4 regions of the Actinoplanes sp. NPDC023801 genome follow, and region 3 is predicted to be linked to each of the others. Evidence: riboswitches for the same ligand, from Rfam matches in the RefSeq annotation. Region 3 holds a riboswitch; each other region holds the start of a gene.
What was found. Region 3 has a riboswitch for cobalamin ahead of AB0G04_RS20835 (ABC transporter substrate-binding protein). Riboswitches for the same ligand answer to the same signal wherever they lie in the genome.

Region 1 (4,177 bases), on a different contig from region 3:
GGTGTCGAGGTCGCCGGCGGTGAGGGGGCTGATCATGTGAGGAGTTTAGTGAGGTGGGTGCTGTTGGGGTCGGTGCGGTAGTCGGCGAACGGTTCGCAGGGTTGGAAGCCGAATCGCTGGTAGAGGGTGCGGGCGGGGTGGAAGAAGTCGGCGGTGCCGGTTTCCAGGTAGAGGCGTTGGTAGCCGCGGTGGCGGGCCTGTTCGATGAGGTGGGTGAGCAGGGCGGCGGCGACGCCGCGGCGTTGGGCGCGGGTGGCCGTACGCATGGATTTGATTTCTGCGTGGTGAGGGTCGAGGTGTTTGAGGGCGGCGCAGCCGAGGAGATGGTCGCCGTCGTGGGCGGTCCACATGGTGATGTCGGGGTGGCGCAGGGCGTCGAGGTCGAGGGCGTGTTTGCTTTCGGGTGGGGTGATGGCGCGCATCTGGTCGACGTGTTCCTGGAGCAGGGCGATGATGTCGGGTCCGGTGAGGTCGTCGACGGTGATGCGGAGGGTCACGGTGATCACTGTACGGTCGTGGCATGAACGGCCGGGTGATCCTGCTCAATGGGGCGTCGAGTTCGGGTAAGAGCAGTGTGGGGCGGGCGTTGTTGCCGTTGCTGGCGGATCCGTGGTTCTTCTTCCCGGTGGACGGGTTGGGGGAGATGCGGTCGACGGTGCATACGCGGGTGCTCGACGATGTCGGGGTTTATGACATGTTGACGCGGACGCGGCGGGGTTATCACCGGGCGGTGGCGGGGCTGGCGTCGGCCGGCAATGACGTGATCATGGATTATCCGTTGAGTGAGCCGTGGCGGCTGGTGGATCTGCTGGAGACGTTGCGCGGGTTCGATGTGACGCTGGTCGAGGTGCGGTGTGCGCCGGAGGAGTTGGATCGGCGGGAGTTGGCGCGCGGGGATCGGCCGGTGGGTTTGGCGCGGTCGCAGGGGTTGGTGTATGCGGTCGGTGACCGTGATGTCGTGGTGGATACGACGCGGACGGGTCCGGTGGCGTGTGCGCGGGTGATTGTGGCGGCGCTGGGCTCGCTGGTGGGTCCGAAGGCGTTCGACCGGTTGCGGGTGTCAGGCGGTCGGCAGGTGAAGGGTCCAGCGGTGGTGGTGGGTGAGGTGGGCGACGGCCAGCGGTGAGACGGTGAGCTGGTGGGGGTGGCCGGCGGGTAGTTGCAGGGCGGTGGCGAGCAGGGCCCGGATGATGGCGGGGTGGGCGACGACGGTCTGGCTGTGGCCGGTCTGGCGTGGGGAGTGCAGCCATGCGGCGGTGCGGGCGGTGATTGTGGTGTGGGATTCGCCGTCGTGGGGGCGGGCGTGCGGGTCGGTGAGCCAGTGTTCGAGGGTGGCCTGGTCGATCTGGTCGAGGGTGAGGCCGGTCCAGGTGCCGTAGCCGGGGTCGCGGAGTGCGGGTTCCTCGGCGGTGTGGTGGGCGCCGAGGAGGGTGGCGGTCTGCCGGGCGGCGCGGGACGGTGCGACGGTCCACCGGGTGTGGGGGTATCGGTGGGGTTGCAGCAGGGGTGAGTCGCGCAGGTGTGCGGTGGCGTTGCGGGCGCCGTCGTCGAGGTCGTGGTCGCCGCCGAACACTGCCTTGCGCAGGGCTGGGGTGTGTCCGGCGGCGATCAGCCGCAGTCTGGTCACGCGGTGGTGACGGTTGCCGTCTGTGGTGTGCCGGTGCGGGTGGCGAGCCGGTTCAGCAGGGCGGCGAAGGTGATGCCGAGGACGGTCCAGAGGACGGTCTGGGTGCCGAGGGACGAGATGCGGAAGTCCCAGAGCAGGGTGGCCGGGAAGTCGTCGGGGACTTCGTGGAAGGCGGGTAGCAGGGTGTAGGCGATGGTGACGACGACGAGGAAGCCGGCGGTGCCGGCGGCGGCGCGGCGCCACTGGTGGGTCTGGGTGCGGGTGGCGAGGGTGCCGGCCCAGACGGCGACCAGGCCGAGGGCGACCGCGGCGAGGTAGCCGGCGGTGCGCTGGTTGATGGTGTCGGGGTCGCCGACGGCGGGTGGGTTGGGTGGGTATTTGAGGAAGGGGATGGCGACGATGCCGAGGTAGCCGGCGGCGGCGAGGCCGAGGGCGGCGTGGGTGTCGCTGCCGGTGCGCAGGTGGCGTCGCAGGAGGGTGTAGGCGGTGGCGAGGATGCCGCCGAGGGCCAGGCCGATGAGGGCGGTGGCCAGGGGCAGGCCGACGGCGCGCTGGATGTCGCGGTCGACGAGGGGTTCGCCGGCTGTCTGCGCTGCGGGGGTGGCGGCTTCTTCGATGGCGATGGCTGCCTCGACGTGGGGTTCACCGGCGAGGTAGGCGAAGCCGCCGGCGAGCAGGCCGGCGAAGAGGCCGGCCAGCAGGCCGCGGAGCAGGAGCTGGATGTAGCCGGGCGTGGCCTGGCTCAGTGGCACGGGACACCGAGCAGGTGGCGGCCGTCGTGCATGAGTTCGTGCAGGTACATGCCGGTCTGGGAGAGGGCGCCCTGGTCGAAGGCGACGAGGTAGGCCAGCAGCAGCATCATGCCGGTGAAGCCGGCGGCGGTGGCGAGGAGTTTCGCGGAGACCGCGGGCGTGGTGAGGGTCTGTGCCTTGGACATGGTGGAGTGAACCTCCTACGGGATGACGCGTCCCGATCGATGGGGCCTGCGGCGCGTGAGCGTCCTGACTCACCGGCCCTCTGGCTGAGGGCCCGTTCACAGTGGCGCGACCGCACCGGACTCTCACCGGTTTCCCTCACACACCGCAGAATTGGCTGGTTTCAACCTAACGGCCGGGGTGGGCGGGGCACAACTGGGCGGCGGTAGCATCCACGCCGGTCGTTGTGCTGCGGGGGGTGGCGTTTTCGTGCGGTTCGTGGCGGTTGTCGTGGCCGGTGTGCTGGGTGCGGTGGTGGTGCCGGCGGCACCGGTGCGGGCGGCGCCGTGTCTGGGTCCGGGCCGGGTGGCGGCGGGGGTGCCGGTGGAGTTGAAGGCGTACGCGCCGGCGCGGCTGGCGGGTCTGGCGACCGGGGCCGGGGTGCGGGTCGCGGTGATCGATTCCGGGGTGGACGCACGGAATCCGCAGTTGAAGGGCCGGGTGCTGGCGGGCCGGGATCTGTTGCACGGTGCGGCGGACGGGCGGCGGGACTGTGTGGGGCACGGTACGGCGGTGGCCGGGATCATCGCGGGGCTGGCGGATGCGCGGACCGGGGTGCAGGGGCTGGCGCCGGGGGCGACGATCATTCCGGTCCGGGTGAGTGAGGACACGGAGCTGGACGGCCGGACGCCGGGTGGTGGGCGGCAGTCGAGTGCGGCGGCGTTCGCGGAGGCGATCACGTGGGCGGCGGGTACGGCCCGCGCGGACGTGATCAACGTCTCGCTCGTGATGCCGTCGGCGGATCCGCAGGTGCGTGCCGCGATTGCCGGGGCGGTCGAGGACGGGGTGATCGTGGTGGCGGCGGCCGGTAACGGGGGTGCTGCCGGTGGTGTGGCGTACCCGGCCGGGTATCCGGGGGTGATCGGGGTGGGTGCGGTGCGGGCGGACGGTACCGTTGCCGACTATTCGCAGCCGGGACCGCATGTGGACATTGCGGCGTTCGGTGACGGGGTGACGGTGCTGGCGCCGTTGCGGGGGCACCGGGCGGTGCAGGGGACGAGTTTCGCGGCGCCGTTCGTGTCGGCGACGGTGGCGTTGCTGCGGGAGCGGTTTCCGCGGGACAGTGCGTCGCAGTTGACGCAGCGGTTGTTGCGGTCGGCTGATCCGGCGCCGGGTGGTGCGCGCAGCAGTCAGTACGGCGCGGGGGTGCTGAATCCGTATCGGGCGTTGTCGGAGGAGGCCGGGCCGGTGGTGGCCGGGGTGGCGCGGGTGCCGGCGGTGCCGGTGGCGGCCGGTGGTGGCGGTGACTGGGAGCGCGCCGGGGTGTTCGCGGCCGGTGGTGCGGGGCTGGCGCTGCTGGCGGGTCTGGTGGCGGCGGTGGTGGCGCGGGGCCGGCGGCGGGGATGGCAGGCCGCCCACGGTCATGATCAAATGCCGGGATGATGTGGGAGGTCATCACCGAGGCGATGGGCCGGCTGTACCCGCAGGCGCAGCCGTGGCACGTGTCGTATCCGGCGGAGGGGTTCGCGTTGCGGGCGGCGTCGGCGTACCCGGCGCACGGGCACTGGCATTTCGTGTCGTACGGGCTGGGTGAGCGCTGGGGTTTCGAGTTGACGTTCCGGGTGGCCCGCGGTGC
Region 2 (4,177 bases), on a different contig from region 3:
GCCATCGTGAAGAAGGCCGCCCAGGAGATGCTCTCCACCCTGGACAAGCCGGATCCGCTGCTGGAGATCGCCTTCAAGCTCGAGGAGATCGCGCTCTCCGACGAGTACTTCATCTCCCGCAAGCTGTACCCGAACGTCGACTTCTACACCGGCCTGATCTACAAGGCCATGGGCTTCCCGACCAACGCGTTCACCGTGCTCTTCGCGATCGGCCGGCTCCCCGGATGGATCGCGCAGTGGCGCGAGATGATGCTCGACCCGGCCAACAAGATCGGCCGCCCGCGGCAGATCTACACCGGCTCGCCGGTCCGCGACTTCGTGCCGCTCGACCAGCGCTGACCCGGATCCACCTCAGCAGCGCCCCGCCGGACTCCCGGCGGGGCGCTGCTGTGTGTGCGCCGCGGGGAGGGCTTGGCCGGTGGCCCCGGCGGGCATGAAAGGCTCCCACGGCAGGGAAGTGCGGCAGGAGGAGACGTATGGACGTCGTGATCGGCATCGACACCGGGACCACCTCGACCAAGGGAATCGCCGCGGGGCCGGATGGTGAGATCCGCGCTCTGACGAGTGTCCACTACCCGCTCGCCGTGCCCGCTCCGGGCCGCGCCGAGCTCGACCCGGTCCAGCTCGCCGACGCGGCGCGGAAGGCATTGATCGACGTGGCCGCGGCCTGCCGTGAGCGCGGCGACCGGGTGATCGCGATCAGTCTCAGCTCGTTCCTGCACGCGCTCGTCCCGATGGACGGCGACGGCAAGCCGGCCGGGCCGGTCGTCACCTGGGCCGACAACCGGGCCGCCGCGCAGTGCGAACGCATCGTCGCCGAGGGCCGGGCCAGAGAGCTCCAGGCCCGCACCGGCACCCCGGTCCACCCGATGTCGCCGCTGCCCAAGCTTGCCTGGTGGGCCGAGACCGACCCCGGCACGCTGCGTGGCGCCGCGCGCTGGGGCGGGGTCAAGGAGCTGATCGTCGCGGCGCTCACCGGCGGGCCGTTCCAGGTCGACCTGTCGATCGCCTCCGGCACCGGCCTCTACGACATCCACGCCCGGCGGTGGGACGACGAGGCCGTCGAGATCGCCGGGGTACGCCACTCGCAACTGGCCGAGGTGGTGCCGACGACCACGTCCCTGCGGCTCAGCACCGAGATCACCGCCGCCGCCGGCCTGGACGCCGGCACCCCGCTGATCATCGGCGCCGCCGACGGGCCGCTGGCCAACCTCGGGGTCGGCGCCACCCCGGCCGGCATCGGGGCGGTGTCGCTCGGCACCAGCGGCGCCTTGCGTACCGTCGTCGGCGTTCCCACCGCCGACGCCGCCGGCCGGCTCTTCTGCTACGCCCTCACCGAGGACCGCTGGGTGATCGGCGGAGCCGTCAACAACGCCGGCTCGGTGGTCCGCTGGGCCGGGCAGACCCTGATGCCCGGCGGCGACGGCGAGGACGCCGACGAGCGGGACGCGGCCCTGCTGGAGGAGGCGTCCCGGGTCGTCGCCGGCAGCGAGGGCCTGCTCTGCCTGCCGTACCTGCTCGGCGAGCGGGCCCCGTGGTGGCGGCCCGGCCTGCGCGGCGCCTACCTCGGGCTGCGCCGCGAGCACGGCCGCCCGCACCTCGTCCGGGCCGCCGTCGAGGGTGTCTGCCAGCAACTGGCGCTGGTCCGCGACTCGTTCGACGCCGAGGGCCACCCGCTCACCGAGATCCGGGCCACCGGCGGGGCGGCCGCCTCCAAACTGTGGGTCGACGTGCTCGCCGCCGCCCTGGACCTGCCGGTCACGGTGGCCGACGTGCCCGAGGGCACCGCGCTGGGCGCCTGCCTGCTCGGCCGGCACGCCCTCGGTGAACTGCCCGACCTCGACCAGGCCGCCGCGCTGGTGCATACCGGCCGGCCGGTCCGCCCCGACCCGGACGACGCCGAGTTCTACCGCCGGCTGCGGCCGCTCGTGGAGAAGTCCGCCCTGGCCGTCCTGGACGTCGTCGCCGAACTCGACCGCCTCGCCCCGGAACCTCTCCCCAGCACCGAGAAGGCCGTCCGCTCCTGATCAACCCTGGCTGGACGCCACCGTTGTCTCATCGACGCCGAGACAACGGTGGCGTCCAGCCGGTTGCTCGTCCCGGCGGGACGGTGGTGACCGAACCCGCCCAGCCGGTTGCTCGCCCCGGCGGGACGGCCGTGACGGACCCCGCGTTGACGGGTGCCCGGCCGGTCGGGAAGAGTGACCGGCGAGCGGTAGCGGAGGAACCCGGTGCGAATCCGGGACGGTCCCGCCACTGTGACCGGTGGCTCGTCGACAGGGCTTTCCGGGAGCCAGGAACTCCGGCCGCTCGTGACAACCGACGCGCGGGCGTGGACACCCGCACCGAAGGGATCCTGGTGACGACTCCGTACCCGTTCTCGGCTGTGGTCGGCCTCGACGACCTACGTCTCGCCCTGCTGCTGACCGCGGTGTCCCCGGCCGTCGGCGGGGTTCTCGTCCGGGGCGAGAAAGGCACCGCCAAGAGCACCGTGGTCCGCGCCCTGGCCAGCCTGTTGCCGCAGGTTACGGTCGTGCACGGCTGCCGGTTCGCCTGTGACCCGGCCGCGCCCGACCCCGCTTGTCCCGACGGCCCGCACACACCGGGCGGGCCGTCGGACGACCGGCCCGCGAGCCTCGTGGAACTGCCCGTCGGCGCCACCGAGGACCGCGTCGTCGGCACCCTCGACCTGCAGCGGGCCCTCAGCGACGGCGTGAAGGCGTACGAGCCGGGACTGCTGGCCGCCGCACACCGGGGCGTCCTCTACGTCGACGAGGTCAACCTCCTTCCCGACCACCTCGTGGACCTGCTTCTCGACGCCGCCGCGATGGGCCGCGCCCACGTCGAGCGGGACGGCGTCTCGGTCAAGCACGCCGCCCGGTTCCTGCTGGTCGGCACCATGAACCCGGAGGAGGGCGAGCCCCGCCCGCAACTCGTCGACCGGTTCGGCCTGGTCGTCACGGTCGCCGCGCCCCGCGACGCCCGCCAGCGCGCCGAGGTGGTCCGGCGCCGGCTCGCCTACGAGGCCGACCCGGCCGGTTTCGCCGCCCGCTACGAGCAGCAGGAACGTGACTACGCGGCGCGCATCGCCGCGGCCCGCGCCGTTCTGCCGTCGGTGGATCTGCCGGACGCCGAACTCGATCGGATCGCCCGCGTCTGCCTCGCCTACGGTGTCGACGGCATGCGTGCCGACATCGTGGTGGCCCGCTGCGCGGTGACGCTTGCGGCCTGGCACGGCCGCGACCGGGTCACCGCCGACGACGTCCGCGACGCGGCCCGGCTGGCCCTTCCGCACCGGCGCCGTACCGACCCGCTCGACCCGCCCGGCACCGACGAACAGAAACTCGACGATGCCCTGGCCGAGGCCGAACGCCAGGCCGAGGAGGAGGACGCCGCGCCACCGGAGACGCCGGGCGTCCCGGGCTCCACGGACCCCTCCGGCGACGACGGTCCCGACGACGACGGCCCGGGCGGCGGAGGCGGTTCTCCCGGCCCGCAGAACCCCTCCGGCGGTACGGGCGGGAGCACCCACCCGCCGAGCGAGTCCGACATGCCCGCCGGCCCCGGCCGGGAACCCTCGCCGGGACCTGATCCGTCGGCGTCCACCGACGACCCCGCCACCGGCCGGTCACCGTCCGGGGCGGTGGCCGCCGCCGGAACCGCGTACCGTCCGCGCACGCTGCGGATCGCGGCCCGTGGCGAGGGCGGTCACGCCGGCCGGCGCTCCCCGGCCTTCGCCCGGCGCGGCCGCGTCGTGGGTGCCCGGCTGCCGCAGGGCAAGATCTCCGGCGCTCCGCACCTGTTCGCCACCCTCCGAGCCGCCCTGGACCGAGCCGCCCTGGACCGACCCGCCCTCGACGGTGCCGGTGCTTCTGAGGGCGGCGCGGCCGGCGCCGCCGGTGCGGTACGGGGGATCCGGGTGGAGCCGCGGGACCTGCGCGAGTCGGTGCACGTCGGGCGGGAGGCGAACCTCGTGCTCTTCGTCGTGGACGCCTCCGGTTCGATGGCCGCACGCAAGCGGATGACACTGGTCAAGACGGCCGTGCTGTCCTTGCTGCGAGACGCCTACCAGCGGCGGGACCGGATCGGGATGATCACCTTCCGGGGCAGCGACGCCGAGGTGGTGCTGCCCCCGACATCAAGCCACGAGGTGGGCGTGCAGCGACTGGCAGCCCTG
Region 3 (4,177 bases):
CTGAACTTCGGTGTCGACGACCTGGACGGCTCGGTCGTGGAGTACAAGATCACCCACGACGCCGACTCGTACGGGACACCGCAGACCATGCACCGCGACGATCTTCTTCACCTGATCTGGGACGCGGGTTTCCAGCCCGTCGAGCGGGACACTCGTTATCAGGTGGTACGCGAGTACGAGAAGGCGCCGTCGCTTGCCGAGCGCCGCAGCGAGCCCCAGAAGATCTGGGCCTGACACGGGAGACGGTGGGCCGATGACCCAGCAGAAAGACGCCGGCGGTCGGCTGGCGACCATCAGCGACCTGCTGGGTTCGGCGTTCGCCGGGCTGGCCGTCGGTGCCGCGGTCCTGCTGGTCTTCGAGACGGTGATGGCACTGACCGGCCTCGGCCGGTTCGGCGAGTCGAACGGCTGGCTGGTGCTGATTCTGCCCGTCTGGCTGTTCGTCGAGGAGTTCCGCGCAGAAGGCTTCGGTGCGCACCGCATCATGGTGGGTGGTCTCGGCGCGGGTTTCGGCGCCGCGGCCGGGATGACGGTGGCCGGCCTGGTGGCCGAGGTCGCTCCGCCCTTGGTCAGCGGCGGCTCCGGCGCGGTCACCGGTACGGTCGTGTACTGCCTGGTCTGGTTCTACGGCCTCCGGTGGCTCAGCCATCGGTACGGCTGAGGGAGAGAACACATGAAGCCCGCCGTCAAGTACGCGCTCGGCCGTCTCAGTCTGTTTCTGATCGTGTTCGCCGTGCTGATCCCGACGACGCCGCTCAACATCCTGGTCAAGGCGATGGTCGCGCTCATCGCCGCGTCCGGTCTGTCGCTGATCCTGCTGCGCCGCTGGCGGGACGAGGCGGCGGAGCAGTTCGGCGAGATCGCCGCTCGCCGGGCGGCGGAGAAATCGCGTCTGCGCTCGGCGCTCGCCGGTGACGACGTCGCGGCGACCGAGGGGGACCGGGTCACCGCTGCGGACATCGTGGAACACGCCAAACGCGACGCCTAACCGACCGGCATCACATCGATGCCGGGCTCTTGACAGCACGTAAGTCGAGTTATGTAGAGTTTCGGCCATGCCGAGAACCCCGCATGCCTCCCCGCAGACCTTGCGGCTCTTCGAGGCGCTGATGAAAGACCCGACGGCCTGGCGTTACGGCTATGACCTGAGCCGGGAGACCGGCCTCGCGTCCGGAACGCTCTACCCCATCCTCATGCGCCTCACCGAGCAGTCGCTGCTGGAGGCCGGCTGGGAGCCCTCCGATCAGCCGGGCCGTCCGCCACGCCACACCTACCGGCTGACCGGTGACGGGGTCGCGCTGGCCAAGGTCCGGCTCGCCGCGGCAGCCGGGCCGGCGGCACGCCGGGCCGCGGGCGTGTCGATCGTGAGGCCGGCATGAAACGGGTGGCCTATCGGGTTCTGCGTTTCGCCGTCCGTGGGCGCCGGGAGCGGGGCGGTCCCTGGGGCGAAGCGGTCCTGGCCGAGTTCGATCACGTGACGAGCACCGGGGCGGCGCTGCGCTGGGCGTTCGGCGGCCTCCGGGTGGCCCTGCGGGAGAGATATTCGTCGCACCCGGCCCGCTATCGCCTGGCAGCCATGGCCCTGGCAACTCTGGCGGCGGTCCCGTTGCTCGTCACGGTCCACTATGTGCCGAGCCACGCGATGGAGCCGACAATCACCGTCACCAGCAGGCACATCGTCGACCAGGTCGCATTCCGGGTGACCGGCATCGATCACGGGGACATCGTGGCGTTCTCGCCGCCGGACGCGCCGTCGTCCTACCGGGCGTTGAGCCGCGTCATCGGCGTTGCCGGTGATCGCGTCGAGTGCCGTGAGGGAAAGGTGCTGCGCGACGGTGCGGCGCTTGACGAGCCATATCTGCCGCTCGACGCCCAGGTGGCCGGGACCGAGTGCACCACGGTGACGGTTCCGGAGGGGGCGATCTACGTCCTCGGTGACAATCGGGATGCCGCGCTGGATTCCCGGCACTGGGGTGTGATCAGGGCGGACGAAGTCACCGGTCGGGTCATCGTCTGAGGCGGCTGCGGCCTCCGGCACCGGCGTGGGTTAGCGTTTCAACGACCGCGCCGCAGCGAATCCGGTGAGAAGCCGGAGCTGTCCCGCAACTGTGATCCCTCCGTCGGAGGTCTAGCCAGGTCGCCTGGACGCGGTCGCGAATCAGCGCTCTCGGGAAGGGGCGCCTCGCGGGCGGCGGCCAGCGTGGTCCCTGTCGGCGAAGCACCACAAGCCCGGCCGACAGGAGGACCCATGAAACGCCTGTTCACCGCTGCGATAGCGGCCACCGCACTGTTCCTCACCGGATGTGGGGGCGAGGAGTCACAGCCCACCGTCACCGGCTCCGCGTCCAGCGCGGCCTCGGCGTACCCGGTGACGGTCGGGGCCGTGACCCTCACCGCACGGCCCGAGAAGATCGTCTCGCTGAGCCCGACCGCCACCGAGATGCTCTTCGCCATCGGGGCCGGACCGCAGGTCACCGCGGTCGACGACCAGTCGAACTTCCCGGCGGAGGCACCGAGGACCGACCTGTCCGGTTTCAAGCCGAACGTCGAGGCGATCGCGGCCAAGGATCCCGACCTGGTGGTGGTCTCGGCCGACACCGACGGCCTGGTCGCGCAGCTGGGCAAGCTGGCGATCCCGGTGTTCGTGTCGCCGGCCGCGCCGACCATCGACGAGACCTACAAGGAGATCACCGATCTCGGCGTGCTCACCGGCCGCCAGGCCGACGCGACGGCGCTGAACACGAGGATGGCGTCCGAGATCGACGCGATCGTCAAGGCGGTCCCGGCCCGGAGCAAGCCGCTGAGCTACTACTACGAGCTCAGCCCGGATCTCTACTCGGCGACGTCGAAGACGTTCATCGGCTCGGTCTTCGATCTCTTCGGCATGACCAACGTGGCGGACTCCGCCGACCCGGACGGCAAGCTCGGCGGTTACCCGCAGCTCTCGCAGGAGGCGCTGGTCAAGGCGAACCCCGACACGATCTTCCTGGCCGACGTGAAGTGCTGCCAGCAGTCCCCGGCGACGGTCAAGGCCCGAGCCGGCTGGTCGTCGGTCACCGCGGTCACGAAGAACCAGATCTACGCCCTCGACGACGACATCGCGTCGCGCTGGGGTCCCCGTACGGTCGATCTGGTGAAGTCCGTGGCCGACGCGGTGGTCAAGGTCCCCGCATGATCCGCCGCACCGGCCGGATGCCGGGGCCGGGAGAGCCCGCCTCCGGGTGCCTGGTGTGAGCCGGGGCCGGCCCGCCGGGCTGCGTCCGGCGTGGCTGGCCGCGGGTGTCGTCACGGTGCTGGCTGCCATGGTTCTCGGCCTTGCCTTCGGCACGGTCTCCCTGCCGCCGGGGGGCGTCGCTCTGGAGATGCTCAACCTTCTTCCCGGGGTACGGGTGGACAGCGGCCTCACCGAACGCGAGATCGCCATCCTCACCCAGCTCAGGCTGCCGCGGGTGGTGCTGGGGCTGCTGGTCGGCGGCATGCTGGCCCTGGCCGGGGCCGCCTACCAGGGCGCGTTCCGCAATCCGCTAGCCGATCCGCATCTGCTCGGGGTCGCCAGCGGCGCCGGGCTGGGCGTGACAGTGGCGATCGTCCTGGGTGCCGGCGCGGGGGACGGCATGACCAGCCTGCCGATCGGGACGCCGGCTGCCGCGTTCGCCGGTGCGGTCGGTGCGGTGGCACTGACCTGGCTGCTCGGGGCGGCCGGCGGCCGGGACCGCTCCCCGGCGACGCTGATCCTGGCCGGGGTGGCGGTGTCGGCGTTCCTGTCGGCGGCGCAGACGTTCCTGCTGCAGCGGCACGTCGAGTCGCTGCGCGAGGTCTATTCGTGGCTGCTGGGCCGGCTCTCCACCGCCGGTTGGCACGACGTGCTGGTGATCCTGCCGTACGCGGTGATCACCAGCGCGATCGTCCTGGCGCAGCGACGGGAGCTGGACGTCCTGACCGTCGGCGACGCCGAGGCGACCAGCCTGGGCCTCCACCCGCAGCGCAGCCGGTACCTGCTGATCATCGCGGCGTCGCTGGGCACGGCGGCAGCGGTCAGCGTCTCGGGGCTGATCGGTTTCGTCGGGATCATCGTGCCGCACACACTGCGTCTGCTTGCGGGACCCGGCAACCGGGCGTTGCTGCCGCTGTCGGTGCTGTTCGGGGCGGCTTTCCTGACCCTGACCGACCTGCTGGC
Region 4 (4,177 bases), on a different contig from region 3:
AGGTCGGCGAGGTCGGAGTGCAGGTCGACCTCCTCCACGGTCCACGTGTTCTTGATGGCGTCCTTGAACCGGTCGAAGAAGTGCGGATACTTCATCGGCCGCAGGGTCAGGTCCATTCCGGGGTCGAGCAGCATCACTGACAGGCCTCACACGATTCGGGGTTTTCCAGGGAGCAGGCTTCCGCGGCGGTCATTGCCGGGATGAGCGAGACCGGTGCGGCCGGCGCGACGGCGACGGTGGCCTGCTGGATCCGGGTCGCCGGGCGCGAACGCAGGTAATAGGTCGTCTTCAGCCCGGCCTTCCAGGCGTAGAGGTACATCGAGGAGACCTTGTTGATGGTGGGCGCGGCCATGAACAGGTTCAGCGACTGCGACTGGTCGATGTACGGGGCACGGGCGGCGGCCAGGTCGATCAGGGCGCGCTGCGGAATCTCCCACGCCGTGCGGAACAGTTCGCGGACATCGTCGGGCAGGTCGAGAATGCCCTGCACCGACCCTTCGGCCCGCTTGATCGCCTCGCGGATGGGGGCGGTCCACAGACCGCGGGACTTGAGTTCCCGTACCAGATAGGTGTTGATCTGAAGGAATTCGCCGGACATCGTCTCGCGCTTGAACAGGTTGGACACCTGCGGCTCGATGCATTCGTAGGCGCCCGCGATCGACGCGATCGTCGCCGTCGGCGCGATGGCGACCAGCAGCGAGTTCCGCAGGCCGTGCTCGGTGATCCGTTCCTTGACGGCGGCCCACCGCTCGGTCTGCACCGGCGTGACGCCCCACAGCTCCGGGTGCAGGTCGCCCTTGGCGGCGCGGGTCTCGGCGAACGCCGGGTGCGCACCGAAGCTCTCGGCCAGCGCGACGGAGGCCTCCAGCGCCGTCAGGTAGATCTCCTCCTGGACGCGCGTCGACAGTTCACGCGCCGCCTCGGAGTCGAACGGCAGCCGCAGGGTGAAGAACGCGTCCTGCAGGCCCATCAGCCCGAGTCCGACCGGCCGCCAGCGCGGGTTCGACGCGGCCGCCTGCTGCGACGGGTAGTAGTTGATGTCGATGACGCGGTCCAGATGGACGACCGCGGTCCGGACCGTCTCCCGCAGTTTCTCCCAGTCGATGCCGTCCGGCGTGACGTGCGCGCCCAGGTTGATCGACCCGAGGTTGCAGACCGCCGTCTCGTCGTCGTTGTTGACCTCGAGGATCTCGGTGCACAGGTTCGACAGGTGAATCGTGTTGCCCGGTTCACCGGTCTGGTTCGACAGCGCGTTGGAACGGTCCTTGAACGTCATCCAGCCGTTTCCGGTCTGGGCGAGCGTGCGCATCATCCGCCCGTACAGATCCCGGGCCTTGACGGTTCTGACCGCCTTCTTCTCCGCGGCGCGGTAGGCCTCGTCGAACGCCTCGCCGAACAGGTCGGGCAGTTCCGGGGCGTCCGACGGGTCGATCAGCGACCATTCGGCGTCGGCCTCGACCCGGCGCATGAACTCGTCGGGAATCCAGTTCGCCAGATTGAGGTTGTGGGTGCGCCGCGAGTCCTCGCCGGTGTTGTCGCGCAGTTCCAGGAACTCCTCGACGTCCGGATGCCACGGCTCGAGATAGACGCACGCCGCGCCTTTACGCCGGCCGCCCTGGTTGACCGCCGCCACGCCGGCGTCGAGCGTCTTCAGGAACGGGACGATGCCGTTCGACTTGCCGTTCGTGCCCCGGATCAGCGCCCCGCGGCCGCGGACCCGGGACCAGGCGATGCCGATTCCACCGGAGAACTTCGACAGTTTCGCGACCTGGTGGTAACGCTCGTAGATGGAGTCGAGCTCGTCCTTCGGCGAGTCGACCAGGAAACACGACGACATCTGGGTGTGCCGGGTGCCCGAATTGAACAGGGTCGGTGAGCTGGGCAGATAGGCCAGCGACGACATGAGCCGATAGAAGCCGATCGCCTCGCGGGCGTCCTTGGAGAGGCCGCAGGCGACCCGGAGCAGCCAGTACTGCGGGGTCTCCACGACCAGCCGCTCGTGCGGGTGGCGCAACAGGTAACGGTCGGCGACCGTGCGCAGGCCGAAGTACTCGAACCGCAGGTCACCGGTCACGTCGACGGCATCGTCGAGTTTGCGGGCGTTGCGGGCCACGAAGGCGGCGGTCTCGTCGCCGATCAGGCCGAGGCCGTGGGCGTACCGGATCGACTGGCTGAAGCTGGCCACACCCTGCCCGCGGACCTCCTTGTCGACGTAGGCGGAGAGCAGCCGGGCCGCGAGGCGCGAGTACTGCGGTTCCTCACCGATCAGCTCGGCGGCCGTCTGAATCGACAACTTGTCCAGCTCGGCGGTCGTCGCGCCGTCGTACAGGCCGCTGATGGTCCTGGTCGCCACCCGTAGCGGGTCCACTTCGTCCAGGTCGGAGACCCACAGCTCGACGGCCTTGACGATCTTGTTGACGTCGACCGGTTCCAGGTCACCGTTTCTTTTGCGCACCTGCATCACGTGCCGGCGTTGCTCCGGCACGCCCGTCTTCTGCGGCGTGAGTGTCATGCCTGCTCTCTCCTCGCGAGCTCGGCGCGCGGGGGCAGACACCATCGGTCCCCGGGCACACGGCCGCGAGGACACATCCGGCGTCGGCCGTCCCACGCGGCCTTCGACCGCCGCACACCACCATGGCGTACGGCGCGCTGGCAGGTCTTCGGACTCGCGGGCACGGCTGAAAGCCACCTACTGGCCGTCGCTTCCCAGGCTCGTGCGAGCCCAGTGCTCATCTGACGGCGGTCGTTCCCACTCACCGCTGCGGGGCAGTCCCGGTTTCGCACCGGGTTCCCTGTTGCCTCGGTCAGGTGTGTGACCACCTGACCGAACCAGCTGCGAGGAACACCATATATGGGCGGCTTCCGAAACTCCTAACCCAACATGCTGTGTTGACCATGTCACTCCCCCGCGATACCGGAGTGCCCTCCCCGGCGACGGGGAACGGGCGGAGAGCGGTCGGCTGCCGGGTCGTCACCTTCGCCGGAAAGTCGTCCGGCCGGTTCCGGTCTTCGGGTAGACATAGATCCATGACATATCCGCCGCCGCAGTATCACGGGGACGACGGGGAGAAGAGCGCCGTCTACCGGCCGGCCGGGACAGCCCCCGACTTCGTCTATCCGAACAACGGCACCCGGGTTCACTACCTCTCCAGCGGTGCCTCCACCGGAGGGCTTTTCGGCCTCTACCGCTGGGAGTGCGGGCCCGGCGTCACCGGCCCCGACCCCCATTTCCACCGTACGATCAGCGAATCCTTCTACATCCTTTCCGGCGTCATGAGCATCTATGACGGGAACCGGTGGATCGAGGCGGAACCGCACGACTGGGTGCACGTGCCGATCGGCGGCATCCACGGGTTCAAGAACCGGTCCGGTGAACCCGCCTCGATGCTGCTGCACTTCTCCCCCGGCGCGCCGCGCGAAGGCTATTTCGAGGGTCTCGCCGGCATCGGGCAGATGAGCGACGAGGAGAAGGCCGCCTTCTACCTGGAACACGACAACCACTGGCTGGACTGAAAACCCGGCTGGCTCTCACCGCCGTCTCAAGCACGCTGAGACAGTGGGAGCTGCCAGCCCAACAACCCAAGCTGGACCCCACCGCTGCCTCAAGCACGCTGAGACAGCGGTGGGGGCCAGCCGGAAGGGAAGGGGTGGGTGTTGGACTGGACGGCCACGTTGCCACGCAAACGGATGGGGGCCGGGGTTCTGCTCTGTGACGAGCAGGATCGGGTGCTGCTGGTCGAGCCCACTTACAAGCCGCACTGGGAGGTTCCCGGTGGCTGCGTCGAGGCTGACGAGTCGCCACGGGCGGCAGCGGCGCGGGAACTGCGGGAGGAACTCGGGCTCTCCGTACCGGTGGGACGGCTGCTGGTCACCGACTGGGTTCCGGCGCGCGAGGGGCGTACCGAAGGATTGATGTTGATCTTCGATGGCGGAATCCTCCTCGCAAGGGACGCTGCCGGTATCCGGCTGCCCGCCGAGGAGCTGCGGGGATGGGCCTGGTGCACCGGGCCGGAGGCGGAGGAGCGGCTGCTGCCGTTGCTGGCCCGGCGGGTCGCCGCGGCGCTGCGGGCCCGGTCGGGCGGCGGGTCCGCCTACCTGGAGGACGGATTCGGCGCCGCCTGAGAGGAAGCCACCTGCGAAGACGCCGCGTGCGAAGCCGCCTCCTCCACCTCGGCGA

Region 1: it holds a riboswitch for cobalamin, as region 3 does, so the genes downstream of both, AB0G04_RS10735 (CbtB domain-containing protein) here and AB0G04_RS20835 (ABC transporter substrate-binding protein) in region 3, are expected to answer to the same signal.
Region 2: it holds a riboswitch for cobalamin, as region 3 does, so the genes downstream of both, AB0G04_RS28185 (VWA domain-containing protein) here and AB0G04_RS20835 (ABC transporter substrate-binding protein) in region 3, are expected to answer to the same signal.
Region 4: it holds a riboswitch for cobalamin, as region 3 does, so the genes downstream of both, AB0G04_RS42245 (ribonucleoside-diphosphate reductase subunit alpha) here and AB0G04_RS20835 (ABC transporter substrate-binding protein) in region 3, are expected to answer to the same signal.

The regions. Positions count from the first base shown of each region.
Region 1 is NZ_JBFAAI010000004.1:187,394-191,570, forward strand. It holds gene AB0G04_RS10710 (GNAT family N-acetyltransferase) at 1-36, opposite strand, end outside; gene AB0G04_RS10715 (GNAT family N-acetyltransferase) at 33-497, opposite strand; gene AB0G04_RS10720 (AAA family ATPase) at 521-1,126, shown strand; gene AB0G04_RS10725 (histidine phosphatase family protein) at 1,061-1,627, opposite strand; gene AB0G04_RS10730 (CbtA family protein) at 1,624-2,379, opposite strand; gene AB0G04_RS10735 (CbtB domain-containing protein) at 2,370-2,564, opposite strand; adenosylcobalamin (AdoCbl) riboswitch at 2,573-2,726, opposite strand; gene AB0G04_RS10740 (S8 family serine peptidase) at 2,821-3,984, shown strand; gene AB0G04_RS10745 (suppressor of fused domain protein) at 3,981-4,177, shown strand, end outside.
Region 2 is NZ_JBFAAI010000017.1:191,854-196,030, reverse strand. It holds gene AB0G04_RS28195 (citrate synthase) at 1-339, shown strand, start outside; gene AB0G04_RS28190 (gluconokinase) at 477-2,027, shown strand; cobalamin riboswitch at 2,197-2,326, shown strand; gene AB0G04_RS28185 (VWA domain-containing protein) at 2,360-4,177, shown strand, end outside.
Region 3 is NZ_JBFAAI010000011.1:69,606-73,782, forward strand. It holds gene mqnE (aminofutalosine synthase MqnE) at 1-234, shown strand, start outside; gene AB0G04_RS20815 (hypothetical protein) at 254-661, shown strand; gene AB0G04_RS20820 (DUF4229 domain-containing protein) at 674-988, shown strand; gene AB0G04_RS20825 (PadR family transcriptional regulator) at 1,056-1,379, shown strand; gene lepB (signal peptidase I) at 1,376-2,017, shown strand; cobalamin riboswitch at 2,028-2,160, shown strand; gene AB0G04_RS20835 (ABC transporter substrate-binding protein) at 2,249-3,175, shown strand; gene AB0G04_RS20840 (iron ABC transporter permease) at 3,231-4,177, shown strand, end outside.
Region 4 is NZ_JBFAAI010000046.1:33,141-37,317, reverse strand. It holds gene AB0G04_RS42250 (ribonucleotide-diphosphate reductase subunit beta) at 1-134, opposite strand, end outside; gene AB0G04_RS42245 (ribonucleoside-diphosphate reductase subunit alpha) at 134-2,512, opposite strand; cobalamin riboswitch at 2,634-2,849, opposite strand; gene AB0G04_RS42240 (cupin domain-containing protein) at 3,028-3,513, shown strand; gene AB0G04_RS42235 (NUDIX hydrolase) at 3,652-4,122, shown strand; gene AB0G04_RS42230 (GNAT family N-acetyltransferase) at 4,092-4,177, opposite strand, start outside.